DNA from 3 places in the Turicibacter sanguinis genome. Region 3 is predicted to be linked to each of the others. Evidence: a T-box and tRNA genes for the amino acid it is inferred to sense, from the RefSeq annotation. Region 3 holds a T-box; the other regions hold tRNA genes.
The links. A T-box is a leader RNA that pairs with one kind of tRNA and senses whether it is charged. The one in region 3 lies ahead of trpS (tryptophan--tRNA ligase), so its partner is inferred to be a tRNA-Trp.
Positions count from the first base shown of each region.

Region 1 (10,365 bases), 770 kb from region 3:
AGGCAGCAGTAGGGAATCTTCGGCAATGGGCGAAAGCCTGACCGAGCAACGCCGCGTGAATGATGAAGGCCTTCGGGTTGTAAAATTCTGTTATAAGGGAAGAATGGCTCTAGTAGGAAATGGCTAGAGTGTGACGGTACCTTATGAGAAAGCCACGGCTAACTACGTGCCAGCAGCCGCGGTAATACGTAGGTGGCGAGCGTTATCCGGAATTATTGGGCGTAAAGAGCGCGCAGGTGGTTGATTAAGTCTGATGTGAAAGCCCACGGCTTAACCGTGGAGGGTCATTGGAAACTGGTCAACTTGAGTGCAGAAGAGGGAAGTGGAATTCCATGTGTAGCGGTGAAATGCGTAGAGATATGGAGGAACACCAGTGGCGAAGGCGGCTTCCTGGTCTGTAACTGACACTGAGGCGCGAAAGCGTGGGGAGCAAACAGGATTAGATACCCTGGTAGTCCACGCCGTAAACGATGAGTGCTAAGTGTTGGGGGTCGAACCTCAGTGCTGAAGTTAACGCATTAAGCACTCCGCCTGGGGAGTACGGTCGCAAGACTGAAACTCAAAGGAATTGACGGGGACCCGCACAAGCGGTGGAGCATGTGGTTTAATTCGAAGCAACGCGAAGAACCTTACCAGGTCTTGACATACCAGTGACCGTCCTAGAGATAGGATTTTCCCTTCGGGGACAATGGATACAGGTGGTGCATGGTTGTCGTCAGCTCGTGTCGTGAGATGTTGGGTTAAGTCCCGCAACGAGCGCAACCCCTGTCGTTAGTTGCCAGCATTCAGTTGGGGACTCTAACGAGACTGCCAGTGACAAACTGGAGGAAGGTGGGGATGACGTCAAATCATCATGCCCCTTATGACCTGGGCTACACACGTGCTACAATGGTTGGTACAAAGAGAAGCGAAGCGGTGACGTGGAGCAAACCTCATAAAGCCAATCTCAGTTCGGATTGTAGGCTGCAACTCGCCTACATGAAGTTGGAATCGCTAGTAATCGCGAATCAGCATGTCGCGGTGAATACGTTCCCGGGTCTTGTACACACCGCCCGTCACACCACGAGAGTTTACAACACCCGAAGTCAGTGGCCTAACCGCAAGGAGGGAGCTGCCTAAGGTGGGGTAGATGATTGGGGTGAAGTCGTAACAAGGTATCCCTACCGGAAGGTGGGGATGGATCACCTCCTTTCTATGGAGAAAGAGACGTTCTGTTTAGTTTTGGAAGAATTTCTTCCAAAAGTTGATCTTTGAAAACTAGATATCTTCAAACAGAAGAAAAAAATAAAGAATTATTTTTTATAGGTTAAGTGAATAAGGGCGCACGGAGGATGCCTTGGCACTAGGAGTCGAAGAAGGACGCGACAAACGGCGAAACGCCTCGGGGAGCTGTAAGTGAGCTTTGATCCGGGGATATCCGAATGGGGAAACCCGCTAGTGGTTATACGCTAGCACCATATGGTGAATACATAGCCATATAGGAGACAGACCCAGGGAACTGAAACATCTAAGTACCTGGAGGAAAAGAAAGAAAAATCGATTCCCGTAGTAGCGGCGAGCGAAGTGGGAAGAGCCCAAACCGGCACTAGCCGGGGTTGTAGGACCTTCATAATTGACAAATCATGATAGCCGAGTGGTCTGGGAAGGCCAACCGGAGAGGGTGAGAGTCCCGTAGGTGAAATTGTGAAATGCATGGAAGGAATCCTGAGTACGGCGGGACACGTGGAATCCCGTCGGAATCAACGAGGACCATCTCGTAAGGCTAAATACTACCTAGTGACCGATAGTGAACCAGTACCGTGAGGGAAAGGTGAAAAGAACCCCGGAAGGGGAGTGAAAGAGAACCTGAAACCGTGTGCCTACAAATAGTCAGAGCCCGTTAATGGGTGATGGCGTGCCTTTTGTAGAATGAACCGGCGAGTTACGATATCGTGCGAGGTTAAGCAGAAGATGCGGAGCCGTAGCGAAAGCGAGTCTGAATAGGGCGAAGAGTACGATGTTGTAGACCCGAAACCGTGTGAGCTAGCCATGAGCAGGCTGAAGGTCAGGTAACACTGACTGGAGGGCCGAACCAGGGCACGTTGAAAAGTGCTTGGATGACTTGTGGCTAGGGGTGAAATTCCAATCGAACACGGATATAGCTGGTTCTCTCCGAAATAGCTTTAGGGCTAGCCTCGATGGCAAGTCTACTGGAGGTAGAGCACTGAATGGGTGATGGCCCCACCTCGGGGTACTGATCTCAATCAAACTCCGAATGCCAGATAGATATCATCGGGAGTCAGACTGTGGGTGATAAGGTCCATGGTCAAAAGGGAAAGAGCCCAGACCGCCAGCTAAGGCCCCCAAGTGTCCGTTAAGTGGAAAAGGATGTGGAGATGCACAGACAACTAGGAGGTTGGCTTAGAAGCAGCCATCCTTTAAAGAGTGCGTAATAGCTCACTAGTCGAGTGACTCTGCGCCGAAAATGTACCGGGGCTAAACGGACCGCCGAAGCTGCGGATTGACACTTAGGTGTCAGTGGTAGGAGAGCGTTCTAACAGCGGAGAAGCAGTACCGGAAGGAGCTGTGGAGCGGTTAGAAGTGAGAATGCCGGTGTGAGTAGCGAAAGATAGGTGAGAATCCTATCCATCGAAAGCCTAAGGTTTCCAGGGGAAGGCTCGTCCGCCCTGGGTAAGTCGGGACCTAAGGTGAGGCCGAAAGGCGTAGCCGATGGACAACAGGTTGATATTCCTGTACCACTTATTAAACTGATGGAGTGACGGAGAAGGCTAAGTTGAGCGTGTTAATGGATTCACGTGTAAGCAGTGAGGTGGTCATGTAGGCAAATCCGCATGGCATAACATTGAGCTGTGATGCCGAAGCCGTATGGCGAAGTCAACTGATGTCACGCTTCCAAGAAAAGCTTCTAGGGTTAATTTAGTAAGTGCCCGTACCGATAACCGACACAGGTAGGCGAGGAGAGAATCCTAAGATGAGCGAGAGAACTCTTGTTAAGGAACTCGGCAAAATGACCCCGTAACTTCGGGAGAAGGGGTGCTTGTGAAAGCAAGCCGCAGTGAATAGGCCCAGGCGACTGTTTATCAAAAACACAGGTCTCTGCTAAACCGCAAGGTGATGTATAGGGGCTGACGCCTGCCCGGTGCTGGAAGGTTAAGAGGAGAGGTTAGCGCAAGCGAAGCTTTGAATTGAAGCCCCAGTAAACGGCGGCCGTAACTATAACGGTCCTAAGGTAGCGAAATTCCTTGTCGGGTAAGTTCCGACCCGCACGAAAGGCGTAACGATCTGGGCGCTGTCTCAACAAGAGACTCGGTGAAATCATAGTACCTGTGAAGATGCAGGTTACCCGCGACAGGACGGAAAGACCCCGTGGAGCTTTACTGTAGCTTGATATTGAGCACTGGTGACACATGTACAGGATAGGTAGGAGACGAAGAAGCCAGGACGCCAGTCTTGGTGGAGTCGCTGTTGGGATACTACCCTTGTGTTACTGGGGTTCTAACCCGTGGCCATGATCTGGTCAGGGAACAGTGTCAGGTGGGCAGTTTGACTGGGGCGGTCGCCTCCCAAAGAGTAACGGAGGCGCCCAAAGGTTCCCTCAGAATGGTTGGAAATCATTCGAAGAGTGTAAAGGCAGAAGGGAGCTTGACTGCGAGACCTACAAGTCGAGCAGGGACGAAAGTCGGGCTTAGTGATCCGGCGGTACCGAATGGAAGGGCCGTCGCTCAACGGATAAAAGCTACCCCGGGGATAACAGGCTGATCTCCCCCAAGAGTTCACATCGACGGGGAGGTTTGGCACCTCGATGTCGGCTCATCGCATCCTGGGGCTGTAGTCGGTCCCAAGGGTTGGGCTGTTCGCCCATTAAAGCGGTACGCGAGCTGGGTTCAGAACGTCGTGAGACAGTTCGGTCCCTATCCGTCGTGGGCGTAGGAAATTTGAGAGGAGCTGTCCTTAGTACGAGAGGACCGGGATGGACACACCGCTGGTGTACCAGTTGTTCTGCCAGGAGCATAGCTGGGTAGCTACGTGTGGACGGGATAAACGCTGAAAGCATCTAAGCGTGAAGCCCCCCTCAAGATGAGATTTCCCATTCGAAAGAAGTAAGATCCCTTGAAGACGACAAGGTAGATAGGTCAGAAGTGGAAGTGTGGTGACACATGGAGCGGACTGATACTAATCGATCGAGGACTTAACCAAAGAAACTGAAGAAGATATCTAGTTTTGGAAGATTAACGAAAGAATCTCCAAAAGGTCTAGTGACGATGGCAAGGAGGGCACACCTGTTCCCATACCGAACACAGAAGTTAAGCTCCTTAGCGCCGAGGGTAGTACGCAAGTGCGAGAGTAGGACGTTGCTGGGCCACCATAAACCAGCCTCAATAGCTCAGTTGGTTAGAGCACTTGACTGTTAATCAAGGGGTCCTAGGTTCGAGTCCTAGTTGGGGCGCCATTATAATAATGGCCCGTTGGTGAAGCGGTTTAACACACATGCCTTTCACGCATGCATACACGGGTTCGAATCCCGTACGGGTCACCATTTAAAATTAGATAGAAATATCTGCATGGAGGATTAGCTCAGCTGGGAGAGCATCTGCCTTACAAGCAGAGGGTCGGCGGTTCGAGCCCGTCATCCTCCACCATAATTAAATAAAAAAGATGCCGAAATAGCTCAATTGGTAGAGCAACTGACTTGTAATCAGTAGGTTGCGGGTTCAAGTCCTGCTTTCGGCACCATTCATGGCGATTGTGGCGAAGTGGTTAACGCACCGGATTGTGGCTCCGGCATTCGTGGGTTCGATTCCCATCAGTCGCCCCATCTAAAAATTGCGGGTGTAGTTTAATGGTAGAACTTCAGCCTTCCAAGCTGACTGTGAGAGTTCGATTCTCTTCACCCGCTCCATAAAAAAAGGGCGCCATAGCCAAGTGGTAAGGCGTGGGACTGCAACTCCCTGATCATCGGTTCAAATCCGATTGGCGCCTCCAATTAAATTAATAATGATGTGCCTGGGTGGCGGAACTGGTAGACGCACAGGACTTAAAATCCTGCGGGTGGTGACACCCGTGCCGGTTCGATTCCGGCCCTAGGCACCAATTTATGACAATTTAGAGTAGAGATGCTCTTTTTTTAATGAGATATGCTATAAAAGGCCGAAATAGCTCAATTGGTAGAGCAACTGACTTGTAATCAGTAGGTTGCGGGTTCAAGTCCTGCTTTCGGCACCATATAATTAAGTAGGGGTGTAGTTTAACGGTAGAACAGCGGTCTCCAAAACCGTTAGTGTGGGTTCGATTCCTGCCACCCCTGCCATGGCGATTGTGGCGAAGTGGTTAACGCACCGGATTGTGGCTCCGGCATTCGTGGGTTCGATTCCCATCAGTCGCCCCATCTAAAAATTGCGGGTGTAGTTTAATGGTAGAACTTCAGCCTTCCAAGCTGACTGTGAGAGTTCGATTCTCTTCACCCGCTCCATAAAAAAAGGGCGCCATAGCCAAGTGGTAAGGCGTGGGACTGCAACTCCCTGATCATCGGTTCAAATCCGATTGGCGCCTCCAATTAAATTAATAATGATGTGCCTGGGTGGCGGAACTGGTAGACGCACAGGACTTAAAATCCTGCGGGTGGTGACACCCGTGCCGGTTCGATTCCGGCCCTAGGCACCAATTTATGACGATTAAGAGTAGGGTTACTCTTTTTTATTTTTCTTAAAACTTCTTAGGATATATCTTAAGAAGTTTTTTTTATATCAATTATAATAACGGTTACATATAGTTGTTATGATGTTTAGTTGCTATAATTATCTATAAACACATGAGGGGGATAATAATGAAAAAAAACATTCTATTATTAATGATTATATTTTTATTAGTTGGATGTAGTAATAGTACCGATGAGAGGGCGGAAGTTTCAAGTGACAATGGTGTTTTTTATGAAATATTTGTACGTTCATTTTCAGATAGTGATGGTGATGGTATTGGTGATTTTAATGGAATTACTGAGAATTTGGACTATCTTGTAGATTTAGGAGTTAAAGGAATTTGGTTATTACCTATTTATCCATCTCCAAGTTACCATGGGTATGATGTAACAGATTACTATAATGTTAATTCTGAGTATGGAACGTTAGATGATTTTAAAAAATTAGTTTCAGAAGCCCATAATAAAGGAATAAAAGTTGTATTAGATATGGTTTTAAATCATGCGAGTAGTGAGCATCCATGGTTTATAGATAGTAAGGAAAATATTGATAGTGATTATGCTGATTACTTTATTTGGGTTGATGCGAATGATTCATCATATGATTTTTCAGCTTCTCCTATTGATGGAAAAGCGTGGTCTAAGTATGAAAATCGTATGTATTTTGGTGCATTTTGGAGTGGAATGCCTGATTGGGATGCTTCAAATAATAAAGTAAGAGAAGAGTTTATTAATATTGGACAGTATTGGATTGATTTAGGTGTTGATGGATTTAGATTAGATGCAGCAAAGTATTTGTACGCACAAGGTGAATATAATACTGATTTAAATTTACTACAAGAAAATTTAGATTTTTGGAAAGAGATAACAGATGGATGGCGTGACGCTAAAGATGATTTATATATTGTTGCAGAGGTATGGTCAGGATCTTCATCAGTTGCCCCATATTACAGTAATTTTGATGCAAATTTCAATTTTGATTTAGCTGATGCAATTGTATCTGTTGTTCGTCGTGAAAGAGATCTTAGTGGATTTGGATTAATGAAAAATTTAACAAGAATGCATGAGTCTTTTGAAAAATATGCTGGAGATAGAGGATATAGTGATGCTATATTTTTAACGAATCATGATCAAGATCGTGTCATGTCTGTATTAAATAACGATATGGATTTAATGAAATTGGCAGCAGATATTTATTTAATGTTACCAGGGAACCCATATATTTATTATGGAGAGGAAATTGGAATGTTAGGGAGAAAACCTGATGAAGATATTAGATTCCCTCTTAAATGGGGAAATGATTATGAGACTGAATGGCGTAAGGATACTTTAAATATGGATTTAGATAGTATAGAGGTACAATTAGAGGATAAAGATTCGTTATTAAATCATTATAAGTCTTTAATTGCAGTGCGTAATAGTAGTGATGCACTATCTAGTGGAGAGATGGTCGCCCTTAGTATGAGTAAGTCTCTAGTAATCGGACAAATTCGTTATACTGAGACAGAAGCGGTTTTCATTTTACATAATATCAGTGAACGCGATTGTGAAGTTGGATTTAGTACTGATGATGAAAACCTTATTTATTCGACAAAAACAGGTTATACTTTAAAGTCAGATTCTGTTATAATTCCAAGTAAGGGTACTATGTTATTTAGTATTCCAGTAGAAGAGGTTAGCTTGTATGAGGAGCTAGAGATTGAAATAGGATAGGTGGAGCAAGAATGAAAAAGTTAAAGTTAATGTTAAAATCAGGGTACTCAATAGATTCAATTTTTGAATTGAGAAAAACACCCATTATTATTAGTTTAATTTTTGGTATTTTTTTATCAATGATGCAAATGACGCCGTTCGCCTTTTCTTTATTAAAAGATGAAGCTTATAGATGGGATGAAAAGATTTGGATGTTATCTGATGATGAGAAGGCAATGATAGTCGAATCATTACCAGATTATAAAATTGAAAATGGGGCTTTAAGTAATAATGAGTTTTACGAAATCAAGGTTAATAGTGATGTTAAAATTTTATTTAACGGTGATGCGAATTTGGTGACGAATGGTTTAGTTTTTAATCATGATCACTTAATTTTTGTGGAACAAGGTAGACAGTATGATTTATCTTACGGTGAATATGAAGGAACTAATTTTGGTCAACTTCGACAAATGGATGTAGCATCTGGGTATGAAGGTGTATTTGCTCCTTTTGCAAAGTCTTTAAAACCTTTATTGATTGTTCCATTCATTATGGGAAATTATCAGACAGGAATTTTAACTTTCTTTATTTATACATTTGTTGTAGCGGCGTTATCGATGTTATTTAAGTTTGGACATACAAGTTTTATTAGTTATAAAGAAGTATTAAATATTATGATTTATTCTGGGACAATTCCTTCAATCATTTCATTAATTATAGGATTAATTATTTCTCCTGCTTTCACAACGATTATTTTTAATTTTGGAACACCACTAATTGCTTTCGTCGTTTATCGTAAGAAAGTTATTCCGAGTTTAATTTAATGAAAAAAAGCGAGATTCTATGTGAGAATCTCGCTTTTTTGTATATTTAAACATATTTTTGTAACCGATTCCACATTAAATGTCGGATATTGCATTTCGGTTTTGTAAGTGCTATACTTAATATGTAAGCAATTTCAAAAACAAATTGTTTTAGACAATTGGGAGGTATAAGGATGAAGAAATTATTATCACTAGGATTAGTTGCATCGTTATCGTTAACAGGATTAGTAGCTTGTGGTGGAAATGACGCTGAAACACCAGCAGAAACACCATCTAATGGATCTGCTGAGACTACTGAGAAACCAGCAACTTCAGGGGAAAAAGTAGAGATTAAATTATGGTTAGACGATGATGATTATGCAGCAGCAATTGAACCAGCAATTGAAGCAGCTTATCCAAACATTGATGTTGTATATGAAAAAGTTGGAGCAGTAGATGCTCGTACTAAATTAGAGTTAGATGGTCCTGCGGGATTAGGTGGGGATGTATTCATTCAACCTCATGATGGAATGAGTGAATCAATCTTATCAAATATCTTATTACCTTTAGGATCAGATTTAGGAAATATGATCGAAGAACGTATGTTAGAAGGGGCTGTTGGTACTGTTAAAGTTGATAACACATATTATGGTATCCCATTAGCAACTGAATCATTAGCTTTATTCTATAACAAAACTTTATTAGAGGAAAATGGATTTGAAGTTGCAACTTCATTTGAACAAATTAAAGAACAAGCAGCACAATACAATGATGCTGCAACAAATAAATTCTTATTACGTTTCCAACCAGGGAACTCATATGACATGCACTTCTTCTTAACAGGGGCAGGATTCCAATTATATGGTGAAAATCACGATGATGCTTCTCAAGTTAACTTAAATACACCAGAAGTAGTAGCAGGTTTAGAATTCTTCAAATCAATGAAAGAATATTTACCAGTACCATATGCTGACTTAAATTGGGATACAGTACACGGTGAATTTATTAAAGGAAATGTTCCTTATATGATTTCGGGACCTTGGTCAATTGCTGAAGCGAAACAAGGTGCGATTGATAATGAATTTGAATGGGGAGTAACGACTATTCCAACAATTAATGGTGTTCAACCTGAAACATTCTCAGGAAATATCATTGCTTGTGTAAGTGCATACACACAACATCCAACTGAGGCGAAACAAGTTGCTGAATTCTTAGCATCTGAAGAAGGATTACAAATTATGTATGATGTACAAGGAAAAATCCCTGCATTAAAAGATGCATCTGTTATCGAAGGGGTAACTGAAGATCCATATGTAGCTGGTATTTTAGCTCAAGCTGAATATGCACAACCAATGCCAATCTTACCAGAAATGTCAAAATACTGGGGTGCAGCTGAAACAATGTACCGTTCAGTATGGGAAGGTTTAGCAACTCCTGAAGAAGCAGCTGCTAAAGCTTTAGACGATTACAATACTGCATTACAAATGACTGAGTAGTATCTTTAAAACCATAATGACTTAAATTGAAATCCTAGTAGTTAAGCTACTAGGATTTTTTTGTATAGATAGATTGTAATATTAAGTGCGACACAAAAAAAAACTCATAAATAGGATCTTTGTTATAGAATGAAGTTACCACACAAAATTCTTAACAAGGAGATCTATTTATGAGTTATAAACATCTTAACACATTTGAGCGCACACGTATAGAAGTTCTTTCAAAAATGGGCTATTCAACGAGACAAATCGCTCAACAACTAAATCGCCATCATTCAACGATTGCTCGTGAACTGAAACGAAATACTCAAAAGACGTATCAGGCTGAGTTAGCAGAAGAATTAGCTGGACAACGTCGATTAAGTTGTCGTTGTCCAGAGAAGAAATCTGAACAAGTCATTCAGACCATCCAACATTATTTAAAGTTAACCTGGTCGCCTGAACAAATTTCTAATACCGTTTTAAAGGGTGTTCTTTCATTTAAAACCATTTATCGTTGGATTTATGATGAAACCATTTTGTTAGGAGATTTAAGTTGTTTAAGACAAAAAGGAAAGCGACGAAAACCACGAGAAACACGCGGACGATTTAACATTGGAACGTCGATTCATCAACGTCCCAAAGAAGTAAAAAGACGTGAAACGTTTGGGCACTGGGAATTAGATACGGTTGTTTCAAG
Region 1 is NZ_CP053187.1:1,729,212-1,739,576, forward strand. Features, by position in the region: rRNA gene HLK68_RS08320 (16S ribosomal RNA) at 1-1,192, shown strand, start outside; rRNA gene HLK68_RS08325 (23S ribosomal RNA) at 1,305-4,197, shown strand; rRNA gene rrf (5S ribosomal RNA) at 4,253-4,361, shown strand; tRNA gene HLK68_RS08335 (tRNA-Asn) at 4,374-4,450, shown strand; tRNA gene HLK68_RS08340 (tRNA-Glu) at 4,461-4,537, shown strand; tRNA gene HLK68_RS08345 (tRNA-Val) at 4,565-4,640, shown strand; tRNA gene HLK68_RS08350 (tRNA-Thr) at 4,659-4,734, shown strand; tRNA gene HLK68_RS08355 (tRNA-His) at 4,741-4,816, shown strand; tRNA gene HLK68_RS08360 (tRNA-Gly) at 4,827-4,900, shown strand; tRNA gene HLK68_RS08365 (tRNA-Cys) at 4,910-4,983, shown strand; tRNA gene HLK68_RS08370 (tRNA-Leu) at 5,003-5,091, shown strand; tRNA gene HLK68_RS08375 (tRNA-Thr) at 5,148-5,223, shown strand; tRNA gene HLK68_RS08380 (tRNA-Trp) at 5,235-5,308, shown strand; tRNA gene HLK68_RS08385 (tRNA-His) at 5,311-5,386, shown strand; tRNA gene HLK68_RS08390 (tRNA-Gly) at 5,397-5,470, shown strand; tRNA gene HLK68_RS08395 (tRNA-Cys) at 5,480-5,553, shown strand; tRNA gene HLK68_RS08400 (tRNA-Leu) at 5,573-5,661, shown strand; gene HLK68_RS08405 (alpha-amylase family glycosyl hydrolase) at 5,825-7,408, shown strand; gene HLK68_RS08410 (DUF1189 family protein) at 7,420-8,211, shown strand; gene HLK68_RS08415 (sugar ABC transporter substrate-binding protein) at 8,385-9,686, shown strand; gene HLK68_RS08420 (IS30 family transposase) at 9,857-10,365, shown strand, end outside.
Region 1: it encodes a tRNA-Trp, which carries the amino acid that the T-box ahead of trpS (tryptophan--tRNA ligase) is inferred to sense. The anticodon was not compared.

Region 2 (10,365 bases), 600 kb from region 3:
TAAAAAGCTTTTAAGTCGGGATTAAACGTTAAATATAAACCTCGAATGGGTTTATTAGCGTGAAGTTTCTCTGAAATGGTCATCAAAAACTGCTCGTATTTTGGATGATCAAAAAACTCGCATCGAACTTCATCATTTACAATTTTTAACTCATGTTCATTTATCTTAACCATAATCTGTTTAAGATGCTCATACACCGTCTGCCAAACCGAATATCGATCATCTGTTAATAAACACTCTTTTAAAATATGTTGTTCTAGTGGATCTTGTACTTTATCAAGCTTTGACACGAGTTGCACTAATTGTTGATGCACATTTTCTAAAAACACACGATTTTCATCAAACTCATATAAATCATCAAAAACTTTCAATTCCTCAAGACGAGTTAAATAACCTTGCTCCTCTTTTAACAAATGGCGGTATTCTTCAATACTTAACACACGACTTAAATTTGGAAAATGAGAATGAATAATCTCCTTATGCATTCTAGGTAAATGACACTTTAACTCCCACAATGTCACAAACTGCTCATCACTTAAGGGACACGTTGCATTCATTTCAATTAAATCTTTAACCCAATGATACTGAGCTGATTTTTCAAAAAACAACTGTGCCATTTCATAAGGCTGAGACATTTTCTCCTTCCATGGATATCCTTTTGAATCTAGCTCTCTGAATCTTATAATATTATTTCTCGTCATATTCATTTGGCGACGAATCATATCTAACTGACGACTTAAAACCTGAATTTCTTTTTCTAAAATCTGGCTATCATATACTGCTAATCCTTCAGAAATACCACGAATCGATTGCTCAATCTGATTAAGTGACTGGCGATCCCCACCAAGTAATGAAACACAAAGCGGCTGAATTTCTTCAGGTAATTTATCCATCAGAACACGTAATGCTTTATCTTTTTCACTCGTCACTAAAATTCGCTTCCCATGTGACAGCAAATGAGAAATTAAATTGACGATCGTATGGCTTTTCCCCGTTCCTGGAGGTCCCTGTACGGTAATGGCAATATTATTTTCAAGGCGTCTTGCAATATCTTTTTGCTCTTCATTCGCTGGAAGTGGAAATAATAAGTTCTCCCCTACACCCTTCCAACTTAAAACATCCTCATCACTTAAATTTAATCCCTCTACCCCGATGATCGATTGAATCGTTTTAGGAATCTTTCCACCTTCATCTATATAATCAAGCGTTAACTTTAAATCCTCTTTTAATAAAACATCCGATTTAGCTCGTACAAATAGCACATTACGTGGAGCTACAACAGGATATTTTACGCCCTCTTCTGACATAAATTTCTCAACATATTGACCATTTGGATGGATATAATGAATAAACTGGCGTAAATAAGGCTCAAATTCTTCTACGACAAATGGATTAATCGATTGATCCGCTACAAAATCCTTCAACTTCATAATTTCAGTATGATTTGGCAGTTCAATCCCCGATAGCATCTCAAGTTCTAGCTGATACCCCTTCCCCCCGGGAATTAATTTGGCAATTCCTTTTTCAGCATCAAACTCTAATTCTAACTTCGTTGTTAAAAGAGGATGATAAATTTGTGACTTACTTGGATAAGTGAGCATCCCAATTCCAAGCATTAACTCGAGGGATTTTTCCTCTGATTTAAAAACCTGCATCAACTTGAAAAAATAATCATACATTTTTTGAACTTGACGCTTACGCTTTTGTATCACCGCCCATTGCGTCCATAACCCTAACCATAATTTATACTGAGATGTAATTAATTCAATTCTCGATAAAACATCATCCATTTTCTCTAGACATTCTTCTTTAAAGATAAATGAAGAAGAATGTGAAAGTAAAAAGACTTGCCATGGCGTTAAATCAAATTCTTCATCTATCTCACTTTCAACTTTATCGCGTAATTTTTCAAGCTCTTCCTTTAGAATTTGCAATAACTCTAAATCAGAACAACTCACACTACTCTCTTTCGTATAATCAAAATCAAGTAATGTGACAACCTGAAAAACTAATTCATTTAAAGGAGGATAATCAGCATTAAAAGATTGTTGGTGAATTTCAATGACTGACTGTTCATCGTCTCCTTTACCATCCAAATATAGTCCAAATCCTTCTTCTAAATCATCCAAAAACCAATATTTCTCGTATTTCTGTATGTGTCGAATCGGCTCATAACTTAAATTTCGAAGAGCCAATAAATACTCGAATAACTGTCTCACCTTTTTCTCCACAGTCTTCCCTCCACTTTTCTTCAAAATACACCTAAACCTGATATTTTTCTACCTTTATTATATCATGAAATTTCCATGTTTCTTCCTCATTTCTCTCGTAGAATTCTGGGATTGTTTGATGTTTTTTGTCGTAATATAACATTTTTTTATAATTAAAAGTTAAATCAATCACTAGACTTTATTAAAGAGAAAAATTTAAGCATTTTTTTGCATTAAGTGAAATAAAATTCATGTTTATATTAATCGGAATTTCCACTCCTATCATGATATTCTCTCTCTTAACAACCGTATATCCAACATTAAATGAAACTTTTAGAAACTCACTCTTTCAAATTATTTCAGCCATTTCAACAACTAGCTATGCAACCGTATCCTTTAACGACTGGACTCCATTTGCGCTTTTCTTAATGATAATTCTCATGATTATGAGCGGGGGAGCAGGTTCAACATCCGGTGATATAAAACTCTATCGTATCTTACTTTTATGTAAACAATGTATCTAGAATCTAGAATCTAAAAATGAAATTTAAATCAGAATTTTTTATTAAGGAAGACACACTCCTCAAACCGGAAGGAAAAATATTTTTAGAATCATCTTTCATTATTGAAGCTTCTACCTATGCTTTCGCCTATCTAATTCTCTTACTGATAGGTACTTTCATTTTTTTAGTATAGGGTTATCCACTTCAATCCTCATTATTTGAATTTTCATCAGCACTTAAAACCAATGGACTATCTATCGGTATTACTTCTGCCACAACTCCACCGTCATCTTATGGACTGAGATAATTGGGATGATGTTTGGCCAACTTGAAATCTGGGTGATTGTAATTGCTATTATTAAAATTTTTAGACAAAAGTAAAAGGAGTATATCTACAATATACTCCTTTTACTTGAACTAAATATACTCATTTTCTATTAAATAAACAATCTCAGTCGTTGCAGAATTTGAAAAAAACGATTTTTCTTGTTGTTCAATCAAAACATGACCTGCAAACATCACTATAACTAAAAGAACCATTAAAATACCTAAAAAAATCCATCTAGACCAACTTGATTGATAAGATGGTCTTTTCTTATTACGCTTATTAGAATTTATTTCAATCTCATTATCCGAATCATAGTCAATCAATACTCCTGCTTCTTCCAAGTCCTTTTTATTAAATTCTTCAACAGTTACATCTAAAGCGCAGGAATTGATAGAAATTATCTCACCTTTTTCCATCTTCTATCCCTCCTATACTATTTAGTATATAAAAAATAAGAAAATAGGTGATATAAAAGTAAATCTTTCACTATTTAACTAAATAAAAAAACATCCTTTAAGGATGTTATCTACTAATTTATGGGGCGACTGATGGGAATCGAACCCACGAATGCCGGAGCCACAATCCGGTGCGTTAACCACTTCGCCACAATCGCCATGGCAGGGGTGGCAGGAATCGAACCCACGCTAACGGTTTTGGAGACCGCTGTTCTACCGTTAAACTACACCCCTATTAAATTAATGGTGCCGAAAGCAGGACTTGAACCCGCAACCTACTGATTACAAGTCAGTTGCTCTACCAATTGAGCTATTTCGGCACTAATAAATGGTGACCCGTACGGGATTCGAACCCGTGTATGCATGCGTGAAAGGCATGTGTGTTAAACCGCTTCACCAACGGGCCATTATTATAATGGCGCCCCAACTAGGACTCGAACCTAGGACCCCTTGATTAACAGTCAAGTGCTCTAACCAACTGAGCTATTGAGGCATTGTACAACCTAGCAACGTCCTACTCTCGCACTTGCGTACTACCCTCGGCGCTAAGGAGCTTAACTTCTGTGTTCGGTATGGGAACAGGTGTGACCTCCTTGCCATCATCACTAGATTATATTTGGTGCCTAGGGCCGGAATCGAACCGGCACGGGTGTCACCACCCGCAGGATTTTAAGTCCTGTGCGTCTACCAGTTCCGCCACCCAGGCATTTCATTATTTCAGGCACGCGCCTATTTTCAAAAATGGTGTCCTGCAGAGGACTCGAACCTCTGACCCTCTGATTAAAAGTCAGATGCTCTACCAACTGAGCTAGCAGGACTTTTATGGTGGAGGATGACGGGCTCGAACCGCCGACCCTCTGCTTGTAAGGCAGATGCTCTCCCAGCTGAGCTAATCCTCCAAATGGTGGCTTGGGACGGAATCGAACCGCCGACACAAGGATTTTCAGTCCTTTGCTCTACCGACTGAGCTACCAAGCCTATTTAAATGGCGGTCCAGACGGGAATCGAACCCGCGATCTCCTGCGTGACAGGCAGGCATGTTAACCGCTACACCACTGGACCTTTTGGTTGCGGGGACAGGACTTGAACCTGCGACCTTCGGGTTATGAGCCCGACGAGCTACCAACTGCTCCACCCCGCGATGTTATTTAATTAATATGGCGGAGGAAGAGGGATTCGAACCCCCGCTACGCTCTCACGTACTGTCGGTTTTCAAGACCGATCCCTTCAGCCGGACTTGGGTATTCCTCCACATATTAGTTGGTAGCGGAGGAGGGACTCGAACCCCCAACCTCACGGGTATGAACCGTACGCTCTAGCCAGTTGAGCTACTCCGCCATTTTATTATTTTTTTTATTTAATTGGTGGAGACTAGGGGGATCGAACCCCTGACCTCCTGCGTGCAAGGCAGGCGCTCTCCCAGCTGAGCTAAGTCCCCTGGGTATTTAATTAATGGTCGGGAAGACAGGATTCGAACCTGCGACCCCCTGGTCCCAAACCAGGTGCTCTACCAAGCTGAGCCACTTCCCGTTTTATGGCGCGCCCAAGAGGAGTCGAACCCCTAACCTTTTGATCCGTAGTCAAACGCTCTATCCAATTGAGCTATGGGCGCTATTAAGTTGGTGCCTAGGGCCGGAATCGAACCGGCACGGGTGTCACCACCCGCAGGATTTTAAGTCCTGTGCGTCTACCAGTTCCGCCACCCAGGCATTTATTTATCCATAAATGTTTATTCTTTTTTTTAAAATGGTGTCCTGCAGAGGACTCGAACCTCTGACCCTCTGATTAAAAGTCAGATGCTCTACCAACTGAGCTAGCAGGACTTTTAATGGCTGGGCTAGCTGGATTCGAACCAGCGCATGACGGAGTCAAAGTCCGTTGCCTTACCGCTTGGCTATAGCCCATTTTCAAAATGGTGGTGGGGGACGGATTCGAACCGCCGAACTCGGAGAGAGCGGATTTACAGTCCGCCGCGTTTAGCCACTTCGCTACCCCACCAGATGGTGCCGAAAGCAGGACTTGAACCCGCAACCTACTGATTACAAGTCAGTTGCTCTACCAATTGAGCTATTTCGGCATCTTTTTTATTTAATTATGGTGGAGGATGACGGGCTCGAACCGCCGACCCTCTGCTTGTAAGGCAGATGCTCTCCCAGCTGAGCTAATCCTCCATGCAGATATTTCTATCTAATTTTAAATGGTGACCCGTACGGGATTCGAACCCGTGTATGCATGCGTGAAAGGCATGTGTGTTAAACCGCTTCACCAACGGGCCTTTTATTTTCCGTTTTGCGACTTCGTTATTCTATCATCTCAACTTGTTTTCGTCAAGAGTTTTTTTGAAAAAAGTTTTTTTTCAAGAAGTTACTCGATTATTTTATCAACCAACATCTCTTTTGTCAAATACTTTTTAAAATTCTTTGTTAGTTCGTTTTATTTACCAGAAACGAACTTCTATATAATACCAAGTTTGTCGTTTCTTGTCAAACCTTTTTTTCCTAAAAAGTTTTTTAACTCATCCCCTTCTCTTGAAGAGAACTTTTATATAATACCAAATCTGTCGGTTGTTGTCAAACATTTTTAATATACTTTTTTAAAAATATAAAACACTCTAATATCAATCTGATATTAGAGTGTTTTATATAAATTATTTCGCTACACTTCCTGCAATATTTAAAGCATCCCACGTTCTTGCAAATGGTGGTGCATAGCATAAGTCTAACATTGCCAGTTGATCGGTTGTCAATCCTGCAAAAATAGCAGTAGCTAATACATTAACTCGTTGAACTGCATCTTTACGTCCAACAACTTGTCCGCCTAATAATACTTTTGTATCAGCATTATAGATTAACTTCACATAAATTTTGGTTTGTCCTGGATAATAACTTGTTTGATTCATATCTGTAATAAATACTGTTTTATAGTTTAATCCTAAATTTTTAGCCTCTTGTTCAGATAATCCAGTACGCCCGGCTTCTAAATCCATTACTTTTAGACACGCTGAACCTAAAGAACCGTTAAATTGTTGATGGGCACCTGCTAAATTTTCACCAATAATGCGTCCCATTTTATTTGCAACCGTTGCTAATGGAATATAAGCCGGTTCAGATTTCAAAATATGATTGATACTTGCACAATCACCAGCTGCGTAAATATCTTCAATTGAAGTACGCCCCTCTTGATCAATGATAATGGCACCATTACGGAGCATTTTAATTCCTGTATCTACTAAAAATTCAGTATTCGGTCGTACACCAGCAGTTAAGACAACAATATCGACATCATAACTTTCATCTTTAGTTTGAATTTTAGTTACATATTCTTGACCTTCTAAAGCTGTAACTGTTTGAGCTAAATGCAGATGAACATTGTGAGCTCTTAGCTCTTCTTCTAGAATATCTGTTATTTCTTTATCAAAAGTATCAACCAGAACACGATCATTTAATTGGAAAACATGAACTTCTTTTCCATATTGCTTAGCCGCTTCAACAACCTCAAGCCCAATAAACCCTGCTCCTACAATCGCAACACGATTTAAATCAGAATTTTGCATTGCTTGTTTTAAATCATGACCGTCTTCCATGCTTTTTAAAGTGTAAACATGTTTAAGATTTACATTTTGAATTGGAGGGATAATGGCACTTGCTCCTGTTGCAACCATTAATCGATCATAGTAATCGTCAAACACTTCATTTGTTGTTAAATTTTTTACAGTTACAACTTTATTATCTACATCTACTTTTAATACTTCATGTTCTGGATGAACAGAAATTCCTGAGGAATTGAATTGCTCTACTGTTCTTGCAATCATATTTTGAGAATCTTCAAAGAAATTTCCGACAAAATAAGGTAAACCACATGCTCCAAATGAAACATGTTTTGATTTTTCATATACTGTTATACTTGCATCTTTATTTGAACGCTTTAATTTTGCAGCAGCACTCATTCCAGCTGCAACACCACCAATAATAACAACCTTCATCATATAACCTCCTTAAAATTACCTTACATTATCTTATATTATATCAAATTTTCTCATAATATATATAAATAATGCCAAGCATAAAAAAAACATCCTTTAAGGATGTTATCTACTAATTTATGGGGCGACTGATGGGAATCGAACCCACGAATGCCGGAGCCACAATCCGGTGCGTTAACCACTTCGCCACAATCGCCATGGCAGGGGTGGCAGGAATCGAACCCACGCTAACGGTTTTGGAGACCGCTGTTCTACCGTTAAACTACACCCCTATTAAATTAATGGTGCCGAAAGCAGGACTTGAACCCGCAACCTACTGATTACAAGTCAGTTGCTCTACCAATTGAGCTATTTCGGCACTAATAAATGGTGACCCGTACGGGATTCGAACCCGTGTATGCATGCGTGAAAGGCATGTGTGTTAAACCGCTTCACCAACGGGCCATTATTATAATGGCGCCCCAACTAGGACTCGAACCTAGGACCCCTTGATTAACAGTCAAGTGCTCTAACCAACTGAGCTATTGAGGCATTGTACAACCTAGCAACGTCCTACTCTCGCACTTGCGTACTACCCTCGGCGCTAAGGAGCTTAACTTCTGTGTTCGGTATGGGAACAGGTGTGACCTCCTTGCCATCATCACTAGATTATATTTGGTGCCTAGGGCCGGAATCGAACCGGCACGGGTGTCACCACCCGCAGGATTTTAAGTCCTGTGCGTCTACCAGTTCCGCCACCCAGGCATTTCATTATTTCAGGCACGCGCCTATTTTCAAAAATGGTGTCCTGCAGAGGACTCGAACCTCTGACCCTCTGATTAAAAGTCAGATGCTCTACCAACTGAGCTAGCAGGACTTTTATGGTGGAGGATGACGGGCTCGAACCGCCGACCCTCTGCTTGTAAGGCAGATGCTCTCCCAGCTGAGCTAATCCTCCAAATGGTGGCTTGGGACGGAATCGAACCGCCGACACAAGGATTTTCAGTCCTTTGCTCTACCGACTGAGCTACCAAGCCTATTTAAATGGCGGTCCAGACGGGAATCGAACCCGCGATCTCCTGCGTGACAGGCAGGCATGTTAACCGCTACACCACTGGACCTTTTGGTTGCGGGGACAGGACTTGAACCTGCGACCTTCGGGTTATGAGCCCGACGAGCTACCAACTGCTCCACCCCGCGATGTTATTTAATTAATATGGCGGAGGAAGAGGGATTCGAACCCCCGCTACGCTCTCACGTACTGTCGGTTTTCAAGACCGATCCCTTCAGCCGGACTTGGGTATTCCTCCACATATTAGTTGGTAGCGGAGGAGGGACTCGAACCCCCAACCTCACGGGTATGAACCGTACGCTCTAGCCAGTTGAGCTACTCCGCCATTTTATTATTTTTTTTATTTGATTAATGGTCGGGAAGACAGGATTCGAACCTGCGACCCCCTGGTCCCAAACCAGGTGCTCTACCAAGCTGAGCCACTTCCCGTTTTATGGCGCGCCCAAGAGGAGTCGAACCCCTAACCTTTTGATCCGTAGTCAAACGCTCTATCCAATTGAGCTATGGGCGCTATTAAGTTGGTGCCTAGGGCCGGAATCGAACCGGCACGGGTGTCACCACCCGCAGGATTTTAAGTCCTGTGCGTCTACCAGTTCCGCCACCCAGGCATTTATTTATCCATAAATGTTTATTCTTTTTTTTAAAATGGTGTCCTGCAGAGGACTCGAACCTCTGACCCTCTGATTAAAAGTCAGATGCTCTACCAACTGAGCTAGCAGGACTTTTAATGGCTGGGCTAGCTGGATTCGAACCAGCGCATGACGGAGTCAAAGTCCGTTGCCTTACCGCTTGGCTATAGCCCATTTTCAAAATGGTGGTGGGGGACGGATTCGAACCGCCGAACTCGGAGAGAGCGGATTTACAGTCCGCCGCGTTTAGCCACTTCGCTACCCCACCAGATGGTGCCGAAAGCAGGACTTGAACCCGCAACCTACTGATTACAAGTCAGTTGCTCTACCAATTGAGCTATTTCGGCATCTTTTTTTTATTTAATTATGGTGGAGGATGACGGGCTCGAACCGCCGACCCTCTGCTTGTAAGGCAGATGCTCTCCCAGCTGAGCTAATCCTCCATGCAGATATTTCTATCTAATTTTAAATGGTGACCCGTACGGGATTCGAACCCGTGTATGCATGCGTGAAAGGCATGTGTGTTAAACCGCTTCACCAACGGGCCTTTTATTTTCCGTTTTGCGACTTCGTTATTCTATCATCTCAACTTGTTTTCGTCAAGAGTTTTTTTGAAAAAAGTTTTTTTCAAGAAGTTACTCGATTATTTTATCAACCAACATCTCTTTTGTCAAATACTTTTTAAAATTCTTTGTTAGTTCGTTTTATTTACCAGAAACGAACTTCTATATAATACCAAGTTTGTCGTTTCTTGTCAAATCTTTTTTGAAAAAAGTTTTTCAATTCATTACCTTTTATTGAAACGAACTTCTATATATTATCAAGTTTGTCGTTTTTTGTCAAACCTATTTCCAAACTTTTTGAAGAATTTTAAAGTAGCATCTAATGATGCTACTTTTTCTCTTGTCCTTTCCCCTTAAAAAACAAGGGATAGATACCAAATCCTATAAAACTTATACTGCTATAAATAATAAAAGTTGCATTCCTAATCTCTCCTAGGATTTCTTTGAATACATGTTTAAGACTTAAAATAACAAGAATTCCAATTAAGCATCTTAAGATTTTAATCACTAGTGTTGTATTCTCTTGAAATTGAATATACCTTTTTTCAATTGTTGTTCCGAGCGCAAATCCAATAAATGTTCCTAATGATTTTGAAAAATCTATTGAAGTCATAAAAATCCCAGGAATGAAAACAATTAAAGTC
Region 2 is NZ_CP053187.1:99,381-109,745, forward strand. Features, by position in the region: gene HLK68_RS00465 (AAA domain-containing protein) at 1-2,231, opposite strand, end outside; gene HLK68_RS14770 (potassium transporter TrkG) at 2,495-2,734, shown strand; gene HLK68_RS00475 (hypothetical protein) at 3,131-3,457, opposite strand; tRNA gene HLK68_RS00480 (tRNA-His) at 3,579-3,654, opposite strand; tRNA gene HLK68_RS00485 (tRNA-Trp) at 3,657-3,730, opposite strand; tRNA gene HLK68_RS00490 (tRNA-Thr) at 3,741-3,816, opposite strand; tRNA gene HLK68_RS00495 (tRNA-Glu) at 3,826-3,902, opposite strand; tRNA gene HLK68_RS00500 (tRNA-Asn) at 3,913-3,989, opposite strand; rRNA gene rrf (5S ribosomal RNA) at 3,998-4,106, opposite strand; tRNA gene HLK68_RS00510 (tRNA-Leu) at 4,114-4,202, opposite strand; tRNA gene HLK68_RS00515 (tRNA-Lys) at 4,239-4,314, opposite strand; tRNA gene HLK68_RS00520 (tRNA-Val) at 4,320-4,395, opposite strand; tRNA gene HLK68_RS00525 (tRNA-Phe) at 4,399-4,474, opposite strand; tRNA gene HLK68_RS00530 (tRNA-Asp) at 4,483-4,558, opposite strand; tRNA gene HLK68_RS00535 (tRNA-Met) at 4,562-4,637, opposite strand; tRNA gene HLK68_RS00540 (tRNA-Ser) at 4,655-4,747, opposite strand; tRNA gene HLK68_RS00545 (tRNA-Met) at 4,758-4,834, opposite strand; tRNA gene HLK68_RS00550 (tRNA-Ala) at 4,859-4,934, opposite strand; tRNA gene HLK68_RS00555 (tRNA-Pro) at 4,950-5,026, opposite strand; tRNA gene HLK68_RS00560 (tRNA-Arg) at 5,032-5,108, opposite strand; tRNA gene HLK68_RS00565 (tRNA-Leu) at 5,117-5,205, opposite strand; tRNA gene HLK68_RS00570 (tRNA-Lys) at 5,244-5,319, opposite strand; tRNA gene HLK68_RS00575 (tRNA-Gln) at 5,326-5,400, opposite strand; tRNA gene HLK68_RS00580 (tRNA-Tyr) at 5,410-5,494, opposite strand; tRNA gene HLK68_RS00585 (tRNA-Thr) at 5,498-5,573, opposite strand; tRNA gene HLK68_RS00590 (tRNA-Val) at 5,592-5,667, opposite strand; tRNA gene HLK68_RS00595 (tRNA-Glu) at 5,695-5,771, opposite strand; gene HLK68_RS00600 (CoA-disulfide reductase) at 6,144-7,478, opposite strand; tRNA gene HLK68_RS00605 (tRNA-His) at 7,599-7,674, opposite strand; tRNA gene HLK68_RS00610 (tRNA-Trp) at 7,677-7,750, opposite strand; tRNA gene HLK68_RS00615 (tRNA-Thr) at 7,761-7,836, opposite strand; tRNA gene HLK68_RS00620 (tRNA-Glu) at 7,846-7,922, opposite strand; tRNA gene HLK68_RS00625 (tRNA-Asn) at 7,933-8,009, opposite strand; rRNA gene rrf (5S ribosomal RNA) at 8,018-8,126, opposite strand; tRNA gene HLK68_RS00635 (tRNA-Leu) at 8,134-8,222, opposite strand; tRNA gene HLK68_RS00640 (tRNA-Lys) at 8,259-8,334, opposite strand; tRNA gene HLK68_RS00645 (tRNA-Val) at 8,340-8,415, opposite strand; tRNA gene HLK68_RS00650 (tRNA-Phe) at 8,419-8,494, opposite strand; tRNA gene HLK68_RS00655 (tRNA-Asp) at 8,503-8,578, opposite strand; tRNA gene HLK68_RS00660 (tRNA-Met) at 8,582-8,657, opposite strand; tRNA gene HLK68_RS00665 (tRNA-Ser) at 8,675-8,767, opposite strand; tRNA gene HLK68_RS00670 (tRNA-Met) at 8,778-8,854, opposite strand; tRNA gene HLK68_RS00675 (tRNA-Pro) at 8,882-8,958, opposite strand; tRNA gene HLK68_RS00680 (tRNA-Arg) at 8,964-9,040, opposite strand; tRNA gene HLK68_RS00685 (tRNA-Leu) at 9,049-9,137, opposite strand; tRNA gene HLK68_RS00690 (tRNA-Lys) at 9,176-9,251, opposite strand; tRNA gene HLK68_RS00695 (tRNA-Gln) at 9,258-9,332, opposite strand; tRNA gene HLK68_RS00700 (tRNA-Tyr) at 9,342-9,426, opposite strand; tRNA gene HLK68_RS00705 (tRNA-Thr) at 9,430-9,505, opposite strand; tRNA gene HLK68_RS00710 (tRNA-Val) at 9,526-9,601, opposite strand; tRNA gene HLK68_RS00715 (tRNA-Glu) at 9,629-9,705, opposite strand; gene HLK68_RS00720 (phosphatase PAP2 family protein) at 10,050-10,365, opposite strand, start outside.
Region 2: it encodes a tRNA-Trp, which carries the amino acid that the T-box ahead of trpS (tryptophan--tRNA ligase) is inferred to sense. The anticodon was not compared.

Region 3 (10,365 bases):
ACACATCCTCTTCACAACAAAAAATTATCCAGTCTTCGATTCATCACACATACCAATTAAAGTTAGGGGAAACTGAACAAAAAAATAAAACGTATTTTGCAAGACTAAGAGGCTATCGCGATCGTAAATAAGGCATTAGCCTTTTTTTCTTTTCAACAGATATAAGATTTAAAAATTAGAAAATTAGACAATTCTCTAATTAATAGAAGAATAAAAAAAAGAGAAGAACTGATTCAAATAAACACTCAAAAAAGTCAGCCAAACGGGAAAAATAAGGATTTTTGATTGACATGATAATTGCTAATTCAACATAAAATTTAATATAGGAAGGGGGGAGTCTAATGCTAGATCATCATTTATGGGATATTTATACGTATTGTATCATGGATGACTTGATCAGATGCCTAATTTTATATGAGAGACATGAGATTGCAACGGAACGGTTAGAATATAAATTTGTCATCTTCACTCCTAATATCTATAATTTTCTAAAAGACACGAATTGGTTAAAGCAGCTTGGAAAAGTCTTTCATGCGGAATGTGAATATAAATTAAATGGGGACCACCCTATTTTACATTACTGTGCCGTTTATGAAATGGGATGGTCCGTCCAATTTTTGTTCATCTCAGATCATTTAAGTTTCAATTATTTAAAAGAAAAACGCATGAGGTTATTGATTGATAAGGATCATCAATTCAAAAAAGAGCAAATAAAATTAGAAGGAATAAAGTATGGAAAATGGTATGAATTACCTGATCAAATGGAGTTTATTCAAGTTATTGAGAAGTTTTATATCTTTTTATTAAAATCAGTTCGACTCATGAAGAATCATAATATGATTGAAATCTTAAAGATTGAGTCGGAAATATTAGAACCCATTGTGATTAGCTTGACACAATGGTTAAGCTATTGTGATGAGTTATTTACATTTGAGGAAGTAAATAACATTAAAAATTTAGTAACTGACGCAAAAAAAAACTTACCTTCTATGAGAGAAAAAAATGATTATAACCGTCTGAATACTTATTTAAATGTCGGTGAAAACTTAATTAATAATTATTCAGATATCATGGATTATGAAATGAATAATGCAAAGATCATCTATTTAAAAGAGACTCTTTTGACACAGTTACAGCATTTTTTAAATCATCAACAAACGGATAAAGGTAACTTAATTTGTCTATACTAATAAAACAGGATTTGACTTTTAAATTAATCGTGAACTTCCATTTATCTCTAGACTAATTTATGGTAAAATTAAGAGATAAGTTGTCGTAAGGAGAGTGATAGGCGTGAACTTAAATTTAAATATGATTAAAAGCATGGCTGCAAATCCAGCTGTTTTTTCACGTGCACAATCCTTTTATAACTTTGGAGCAACGATTAAATACTACATTATTTATGATAAGGTAGATGATTATCAAGTTTTTGCTGAAGTTATAGAAGATCCAGATTTATTTCATGTCCATTTGAATATTAATGAGCAGGGGAAAGTCACCCATCATATGTGTGACTGCGGAGGGTTTCATACAAAGTTTGGTTCATGTAAGCATGTAATTGCTCTTTTATTGCGTTTATATGACGATCAAATTAAAAATAGATTAGTGATTCATTCAGGGTTAAGCGAGGATGATGATCTCATTTCTAAAGTTTTAGATACATATGAAACAAATTTGACAAGTGAACTGAATTATGAAATGTATCCTCAACAAGTCACGATGTATCCTAAACTAGTGATTAGTAGTCGTAATCAACCTTCTTTAGAAGTTAGTATGGGGATTACGAGACCGTATGTCATCAGAGATTTATATCGATTTGTTATTGACTTAGAATGTGAATGTATTATCTCTTATGGAAAAGAGTTAGAGTTTAAACATACGATGAATCATTTTGATGAACGGTCACGTCCCTTAGTGAAATTTATTTGGGATCGTGTTGTAGAAGATCGCGTCTATTTGAAACAATTTGGTTTATCACCAGGACAAGCACGTCAATTGTTTTTAACGCCGTCTAGTTTGGATACGTTTTATGACTTAAACTTACGTAAAACAATTGCTTGTAGTATTGAGTATTATAATTGTGAAACGATTACCCTTCATTCGAAAGAACCAGAAATTGAATTCCAAATTGAAGAAGAAGACAGTACTTATTATTTAAGACATAATTTAGGTCAATATCTAATCATTCGAGGACAAAATTATACCTATTTACTCCAAGAGCGAGAAATGTATCGCTGTCATGAAGAGTTTGTTCAAAATATTATTCCTTTACTTGAAAAAATGTCAGAAGCAACTTCATTTGGACTTAAAATTTCCAATGAAACGATGGGGAAATTTTTATCACTGGTTTTACCTAAAATTAAGCCTTACATTCGTGATACTGCACTTGAAGAACTCTATCAAAAATTTAAAGTCTATCCTCTAACCTTTGGTTTTTATTTAGATTCAGAGTTTAAAGGAAATATTGGATTACGTGTTCAGTATCGCTATGGCGATATTCATATCGATGCCAACCAACCGAATACGGAGGAAAGTAAGCAAATTCTTCGTGATGTTGTCAAAGAAGCCAAGGTGTTGGCAATGCTTGAAACGTTCCATTTTGAAAAAATACCTGGGGGAACCTATTTATTAAAAGATGAAGAAGCCACGTATACGTTTTTAACAGAAGGGATTAATGAACTTAGACAAATAGGGGAGGTCTATGCTTCAGAAACATTTAAAGGGATTAAAATTAAAGAACCCAAATCTTTATCTGTTGGAATCCGTTTGCAAAGTGAGTGGTTAAATGTTCATTTTGAAGATTTAGAATTTGACGCATCGGAATACAAAAAAATATTAGCGGCTTATCGCTTAAATAAAAAATATTTCCGACTAAAAGACGGATCATTTATTAACTTACAAAATGATTACGTTGAAACGTTGGCTTCCTTTGTCGACGATTTAAACTTAAAAGATAACGAATTTGGACAGGCAGAAGTGATGATCCCAAAATATCGTGCGCTTTATTTAGATCAACTCATTCAACATCACGAAACTTTGCATGCCGTGAGGGATGCTTCCTTTAAATCGATGGTCCGTGAATTTAAATTAGTCGAAGATGCCGATTTTATCGTGCCTGAACCTTTGCAAAAAACACTTCGTCGTTATCAAAAAACAGGGTTTAGATGGATTAAAACCTTAGCTAAATATCAAATGGGTGGAATTTTAGCCGATGATATGGGACTTGGAAAAACCTTGCAAATTATTTCAGTTCTTTTATCTGAACAATCAGAAAGTACAAAACCCTCACTCATTGTGGCACCTAGTTCATTAATCTATAACTGGAAAAGCGAAATTGAGAAATTTGCGCCAAGTTTAAACGTATTAATTGTGACAGGAGAACCAACTGTCAGACAAGATTTAATTAATACCTCAACAGATTATGATGTTGTTATTACCTCTTACGACTTAATTCGCCGAGATATTGAAGTGTATGAAACACAACAATATCGCTTCTGTATTTTAGATGAGGCTCATTTTATTAAAAATCATACGACTCAAAATGCTAAGTCAGTGAAACGAATTCGAAGTGAAGTCCGTTTTGCCTTAACTGGTACGCCAATCGAGAATTCATTAGCAGACTTATGGTCAATTTTTGACTTCATTCTTCCGGGATACTTTGGATCTTATTCACAGTTTAAGAAAAAATATGAAGCCCCAATCGTAAAACATCATCACTTACATTTATTAACTCGCATTCACCAACAAGTGGCTCCTTTTATCCTTCGCCGCTTGAAAAAAGATGTCTTAAAAGAATTACCAGATAAAATCGAAACAAACGTGTATTGTGAAATGGGAAAAACGCAGCGTGACTTGTACTATGCGATGCTATCTCAAATGAAACAAGAAATGCATCATGAAATTGAAGAAGTTGGGGTAGAACGTAGTCGAATTAAAATTTTAGCCTTATTAATGCGCTTACGCCAACTTTGCTGTCATCCGTCACTTTATCTTGAAAATTATCGTGGTGAAAGTGCGAAACTAAATTTATGTATGCAGTTAGTTCAAGATTGTATTGCATCAGGTCATAAGGTTTTAATTTTCTCGCAATTTACCTCGATGTTAGAGATTTTAGGGCGTGAGCTTAAAGCTAAAGAAATTAAATTTTTAACCTTAACAGGCGCAACCAAAACAAGTGATCGTTTAGCTTTAACGGAGCAATTTAATCAAGACGATACGAAAGTCTTCTTAATTTCATTAAAAGCAGGTGGAACAGGACTTAATTTAACAGGGGCAGATGTTGTGATTCACTATGACCCATGGTGGAACATGAGTGCTCAAAATCAGGCAACTGACCGAGCTCACCGTTTAGGACAAGATAAAACAGTTCAAGTCTTTAAATTAATGGTTAAAAATACAATTGAAGAACGAATTCAAGTGTTACAGGAACAAAAACGTGATTTAACCGAAGCCATTGTCAAAGAAGGGGAAACGTTTATTAGTAAACTTTCAACAGAAGAATTAAGTGCTTTATTTGAAGAACACCATGATTTTTAATTGACAAGATGAATGGTAAAGTCATACAATAAAAATATATAATAAACCTTTGATTGAGAAATAGTAGTTCGTCATCTGATTTTACAGAGAGTCGATGGTTGGTGGAAATCGATAAATCAAGCGAATGAATGGGCTCATGAGTGGAACCTGAATGTGAAAGTAGGGAACTCGGATTCTTCCGTTATCAAGACTAAAGTGGATAAATTAAGTTTATCTATTGAGGTGGCACCGCGGTAATATATCGTCCTCTATCTATGTGTACATAGGTAGAGGACTTTTTTTGTTCTCTACCATTAATAAGGAGTGAAAATTATGTCAAGAATTTTATCAGCAATTCAACCATCTGGAACTTTAACAATCGGAAACTATTTAGGGGCATTAAAAAACTTTGTTAAATTACAAGATGAACATGAGTGTTTTTTCTTTATCGTGGATCAACATGCGATTACTGTCCCTCAAGATCGCTTAGAATTACGTAAGAAGATTAAAGAATTAACGGCCTTATATTTAGCGTGTGGCCTAGACCCAGAAAAAGCAACAATTTTTGTGCAATCTGAAGTTCCAGCCCATACACAACTAGCATGGATGTTAACCTGTAATACGTCAATGGGTGAACTTGAACGTATGACACAATTTAAAGATAAATCGCAAAAACAAAGTGCAAAAGGACAAGGAATTGGTGTTGGCTTATTTATGTATCCTGTTTTAATGGCAGCTGATATTTTATTATATGATGTAGATTTTGTCCCTGTTGGAGATGATCAAAAACAACATTTAGAATTAACCAGAGATCTTGCAGAACGTTTTAATAATCGATTTGGAGAAACGTTTAAAATTCCTGAGCCTTTAATCGCTAAAACAGGTGCTCGTATTATGTCTTTACAAGAGCCAACCAAAAAAATGAGTAAATCAGATGATAACGCCCGTAACTTTATCTTAATGACAGATGAACCAAATGTTATTCGTAAAAAAATCAAATCAGCGATGACAGATTCAGATGGTATCATTGCCTTTGATCGCGAGAACAAACCAGGCATTTCAAACTTATTAGAAATTTATTCAACCATTACAGGAGAAAGTATTGACTCATTAGTCGCTCGCTATGATGGAGCAGGTTATGGAACATTTAAATCTGATTTAGCAGAGGTCGTAGTTGCAGAACTTGAACCCATTCAACAACGTATGAAAGAATTATTAAATTCTCCAATCATTGATGAAGTATTGGATCGTGGAGCCGAAAGAGCAAACCAATTAGCGTTTAAAAAAGTGAAAAAAGCAGAACATAAAATGGGATTAGGTCGTAAAAAATAATCTTTTCTAAACGAATGATAGGCGAGATGCACCGTAAATGTTCGATTTTAAATCGGATATTTACGGTGCTTTTTTCATGACTTCACATTAAACATCAAGAACCTTAACAGCTACTTCTCTTGTAAAGTAATATGGAGTTACATATGATGATAAATTGACAATAAATAGAAATAATTACAAAAATATAATCATGAAATTAAATAAAAATTGGCTGCTAGGCATTCAAAAATGAATTCCTAGCAACCAATCGGCAACTTCATATTTAGTTACAGCTTTTAGGGCCTACCATTTTTGATGGGGCTTGGATTGATGAATGGGATGAAACTTCAAGATATCACTTTTTTTGATAAATCAAAGAAAATAAGTAGCAAATTTTATCGAAACATTGAATAATTCTCGAATCTTGAGGTCTTTTAAGAGATGAGATGGCCATCAAACGTTGACATTTAAAAGGCATTTACTCTACAATGAAATTAATGACCTCAAAAAGAGGATAAATTTAACAATGTTAAGGGGATTTCAATGGGGAAGATTTTAATATTCATGTTTGAAGGAATGGCAGATTATGAAGTAACCTTTATCAGTCATCTTCTGCACGCTGATGCAGGAAAAGAAATCATGACAATTGCGTATACCGACGATGCAGTTGAGGGACAATCAGGCCTTCATTATCAGCCACAATATACAATCAAAGAAGTTTTAAAAGAAGACGTCGAAGGATTAATTTTATGTGGGGGATGGAATAACGATATTCGCTTAGAATTAGTCGAACTGATTCAACGTATTCATAAAGAACGGAAGCTATTAGCTGGAATTTGTAGCGCTGGAACGGTTATGCTTGCAAAAGCAGGGGTTTTAGATTACATGACTTATACCACGCCAATCAGTAAATGGAGTGCAGAAGAAGCCCTTTTTTATAATATGGACGATCCTTTTCCGCGTGAAAACTATGTTTCAAAACGCTTAGTACGTGATCGTCATGTCATTACAGCCCAAGGAATTGCATTTGTGGACTTTGCATTAGAAATATGCGCTTGGTTTAAATTGTTTCAGTCACAGCAAGAAAAGCATGAATTTTCAAAACTTGTCAAAGGTCATTAGTCTGATGCATCCCTGTATTTAATGATGATTTAATCTGCGACTCATCGTAGCCGATTTTACATGCTTTTATCTTGACCAGATATCCTTTTTTAGATAACTGCATTTATAAGCTTCTCCAAATAAAAATACATCATAAAAAGGTTGTAACAGCACAACCTTTTTATTTTGAACATAAAAAAAACTGCCGTCAAAAGGCAGGAACATAGGAATTTAAGGATAGCGATTTAATTTGATATATTCGCCATTAATCATGATTTCTTCTTCTTTATGAAACAATTGAATTGCTTTTTCACATGAAAGATAATAGTTTCCATTTAATGAACAAATTTTAAATCTATCAGAACCTAAGTGATTTTCCAACAGATTATCAAGAGACTTCATTTCGTTTAAGAACGATAAAGAAGCGTCATTTGATTTATGATATAAAGTTTGAAAGCTAAAATTTGAATCGTTGTTTAAAGTTGAAATCATCATTTCTGTTTCAACAAGGATTGAAATATCTGATTTCATATCATGATCATGATCAACGATTGTTGTTTGGTCATAAGCCGAAGCATCGACTGGTTTAGAACATCCAATCAATAAAACGCTAGAGGCAAATGCCGCAAATAACATTTGTTGTAATCTCATATAATTCCTCCATTGTTCAACTTTTTAGCGAACGTTATCTAATTTAACATATGATTTTTACATTGTAAACAGAAAAACTATAGTTTTTTTACATTTTTCGCACAAAAAAGTCTATTTCCAATCAGAATTCATGATGTATTCCCTTACATTTTAAAAAGAGAAGTCTAGATTTGTCCTGTTTTAATTTATCGATGCGAGGCTCTTCCCTTTGCGATAAAACGTGTTAAAATAGGCCTAAATACCTATATTTGGTAATTATTGTTAAGGAGGGGAGCGCCTTGATTGAATATAATAAGCGTTCAAATTTAATGGAGGCCATTGAGTTTAATTATGTCTTAAACGATATAAAAGATGCCAATTTGTATCGAGATATTTATCCTTATTCAGAAATCCCTAAAGTGACGTTTAATCATACCCGCGTACCAATCCATATGCCAGATGAAATCTTTATAACGGATACATCATTTCGAGACGGACAGCAATCAAGAGCACCGTATACCGTTGATCAAATTACAACGTTATATCAAATGCTTCATCGACTAGGTGGGCCACAGGGAAAAGTACGTCAAAGCGAATTCTTTTTATATTCTAAAAAGGATCGTGAAGCCGTTTATCGTTGTTTAGAGCTCGATTATGAATTTCCAGAAGTCACGTCTTGGATTCGAGCGAATAAAGACGACTTTAAGCTCGTTAGAGAAATAGGACTAAAAGAAACTGGAATATTACTCTCTTGTTCTGATTATCATATTTTTAAAAAATTAAACATGACACGAAAGCAGGCCTTTGATCACTACTTAGGAATTGTTAAACAAGCTTTAGACGTAGGAATTATACCTCGTTGTCATTTCGAAGATATTACACGAGCTGATTTTTATGGTTTTGTTGTTCCTTTAGCAATGGCTTTAAGACAATTAAGTGAAGAAAGTCAAACACCGATCAAAATAAGAGCTTGTGACACCATGGGGTATGGTGTGACCTATCCAGGAGCAGCACTTCCACGTTCTGTTCAAGGAATTATCTTTGGATTAAACCACCATGCACATTTTCCAAGCGAATGGATTGAGTGGCATGGACATAATGATTTTTACAAAGCGGTGAATAATTCATCAAATGCCTGGCTGTACGGTGCATCAGGAGTTAACTGTACAATGCTTGGAATTGGAGAACGAACGGGTAACACGCCACTTGAAGCAATGGTTTTTGAATATGCTTCCTTACGTGGCACACTAGATGGGATGGATCCGACCGTCATCAGTGAGATTGCCTCTTATTACGAACATGAAATTGGACTGAAGATTAGTCCAAGCACCCCTTTTGTCGGAAAAAATTTCAATGTAACACGAGCAGGTATTCATGCAGATGGTTTACTAAAAGATGAAGAGATTTATAACATTTTTGACACCAACAAGTTTTTAAATCGACCACCACTCGTTGCCATTTCTGCTCATTCTGGATTAGCAGGCATTGCTCATTGGATTAACACTTATTATCAATTAACGAAAGAACAGCAAGTTAATAAAAGTTCAAAAATCGTAACGCAATTAAAAGAATATGTGGATCATGAGTTTGAACAGGGGCGAATCGGAATCATATCTGATCAAGAACTCGATGATTACATCCATTTTTTAAAAAATGAAGTGGGGGAATATTTATGGGATTAACCATGAGCCAAAAAATCATTCATAACCATTTAGTATCAGGTAAATTGAAAAAAGAAGAAGAAATCGGCATTCAGATTGATCAAACGTTAACACAAGACTCAACTGGAACCATGACTTATTTACAATTAGAAGCCATGAACATCGATGAAGTCAAAACAAAGCGTTCAGTCGCTTATGTCGATCATAATTTATTACAAGTTGGATTTGAAAATGCAGACGATCACAAATATTTGCAAACCGTAACAAATCGATATGGCATTTACTTTTCAAAACCCGGAAATGGAATTTGTCATCAAGTACATCTTGAACGATTTTCAGTTCCAGGTCAAACTTTAATTGGAAGTGATTCTCATACACCAACATGTGGAGCCGTTGGGATGTTAGCCATTGGAGCGGGAGGATTAGATGTTGCAAAAGCAATGGCAGGTGTTCCTTATTATTTTAAAATGCCAAAGATGGTTAATATTAAGTTAAGTGGAACCTTACAGCCAGGATGCAGTGCTAAGGATATCATACTAGAAGTTTTACGTCGACTGACAGTTAAAGGTGGCGTTGGAAAAATCCTTGAATACACGGGAAGTGGCGTTTGTAACTTAAGTATTCCCGAGCGTGGAACCATTACCAATATGGGAGCAGAACTTGGAGCTACAACCTCAATTTTTCCAAGTGATGCAACAACGAAAGAATTTTTAAAAGCGCAAAATCGCCTTGAAGATTATCATGAATTATCACCAGACGAGGATGCTCATTATGATGAAGTGTATGAGATTAACTTAGATGAACTCAAACCGCTTATTGCCTGTCCTCATTCTCCAGATGCTGTTCGCACGGTTGAAGAAGTGGGGACTATCAAAGTAGATCAAGTAGCAATTGGAAGTTGTACAAATGGTTCCTATCAAGATCTCATGAAAGTCGCGACCATCTTAAAAGGAAAGACGGTTCATCCTGATGTCAGTTTAGTCATTTCACCAGGGTCAAAACAAGTATTGACGATGCTTGCTAAAAATGGAGCACTAGCTGATATCCTTGCAAGTGGGGCTAGATTATTAGAGTCTGGATGTGGACCGTGTATTGGAATGGGACAATCACCGGCAACAAATGCAATCAGTTTAAGAACGTTTAACCG
Region 3 is NZ_CP053187.1:2,501,582-2,511,946, forward strand. Features, by position in the region: gene HLK68_RS12170 (hypothetical protein) at 1-131, shown strand, start outside; gene HLK68_RS12175 (aminoglycoside 6-adenylyltransferase) at 342-1,190, shown strand; gene HLK68_RS12180 (DEAD/DEAH box helicase) at 1,294-4,536, shown strand; T-box leader at 4,577-4,788, shown strand; gene trpS (tryptophan--tRNA ligase) at 4,849-5,847, shown strand; gene HLK68_RS12190 (DJ-1/PfpI family protein) at 6,370-6,948, shown strand; gene HLK68_RS12195 (hypothetical protein) at 7,159-7,578, opposite strand; gene HLK68_RS12200 (beta/alpha barrel domain-containing protein) at 7,857-9,239, shown strand; gene HLK68_RS12205 (aconitate hydratase) at 9,230-10,365, shown strand, end outside.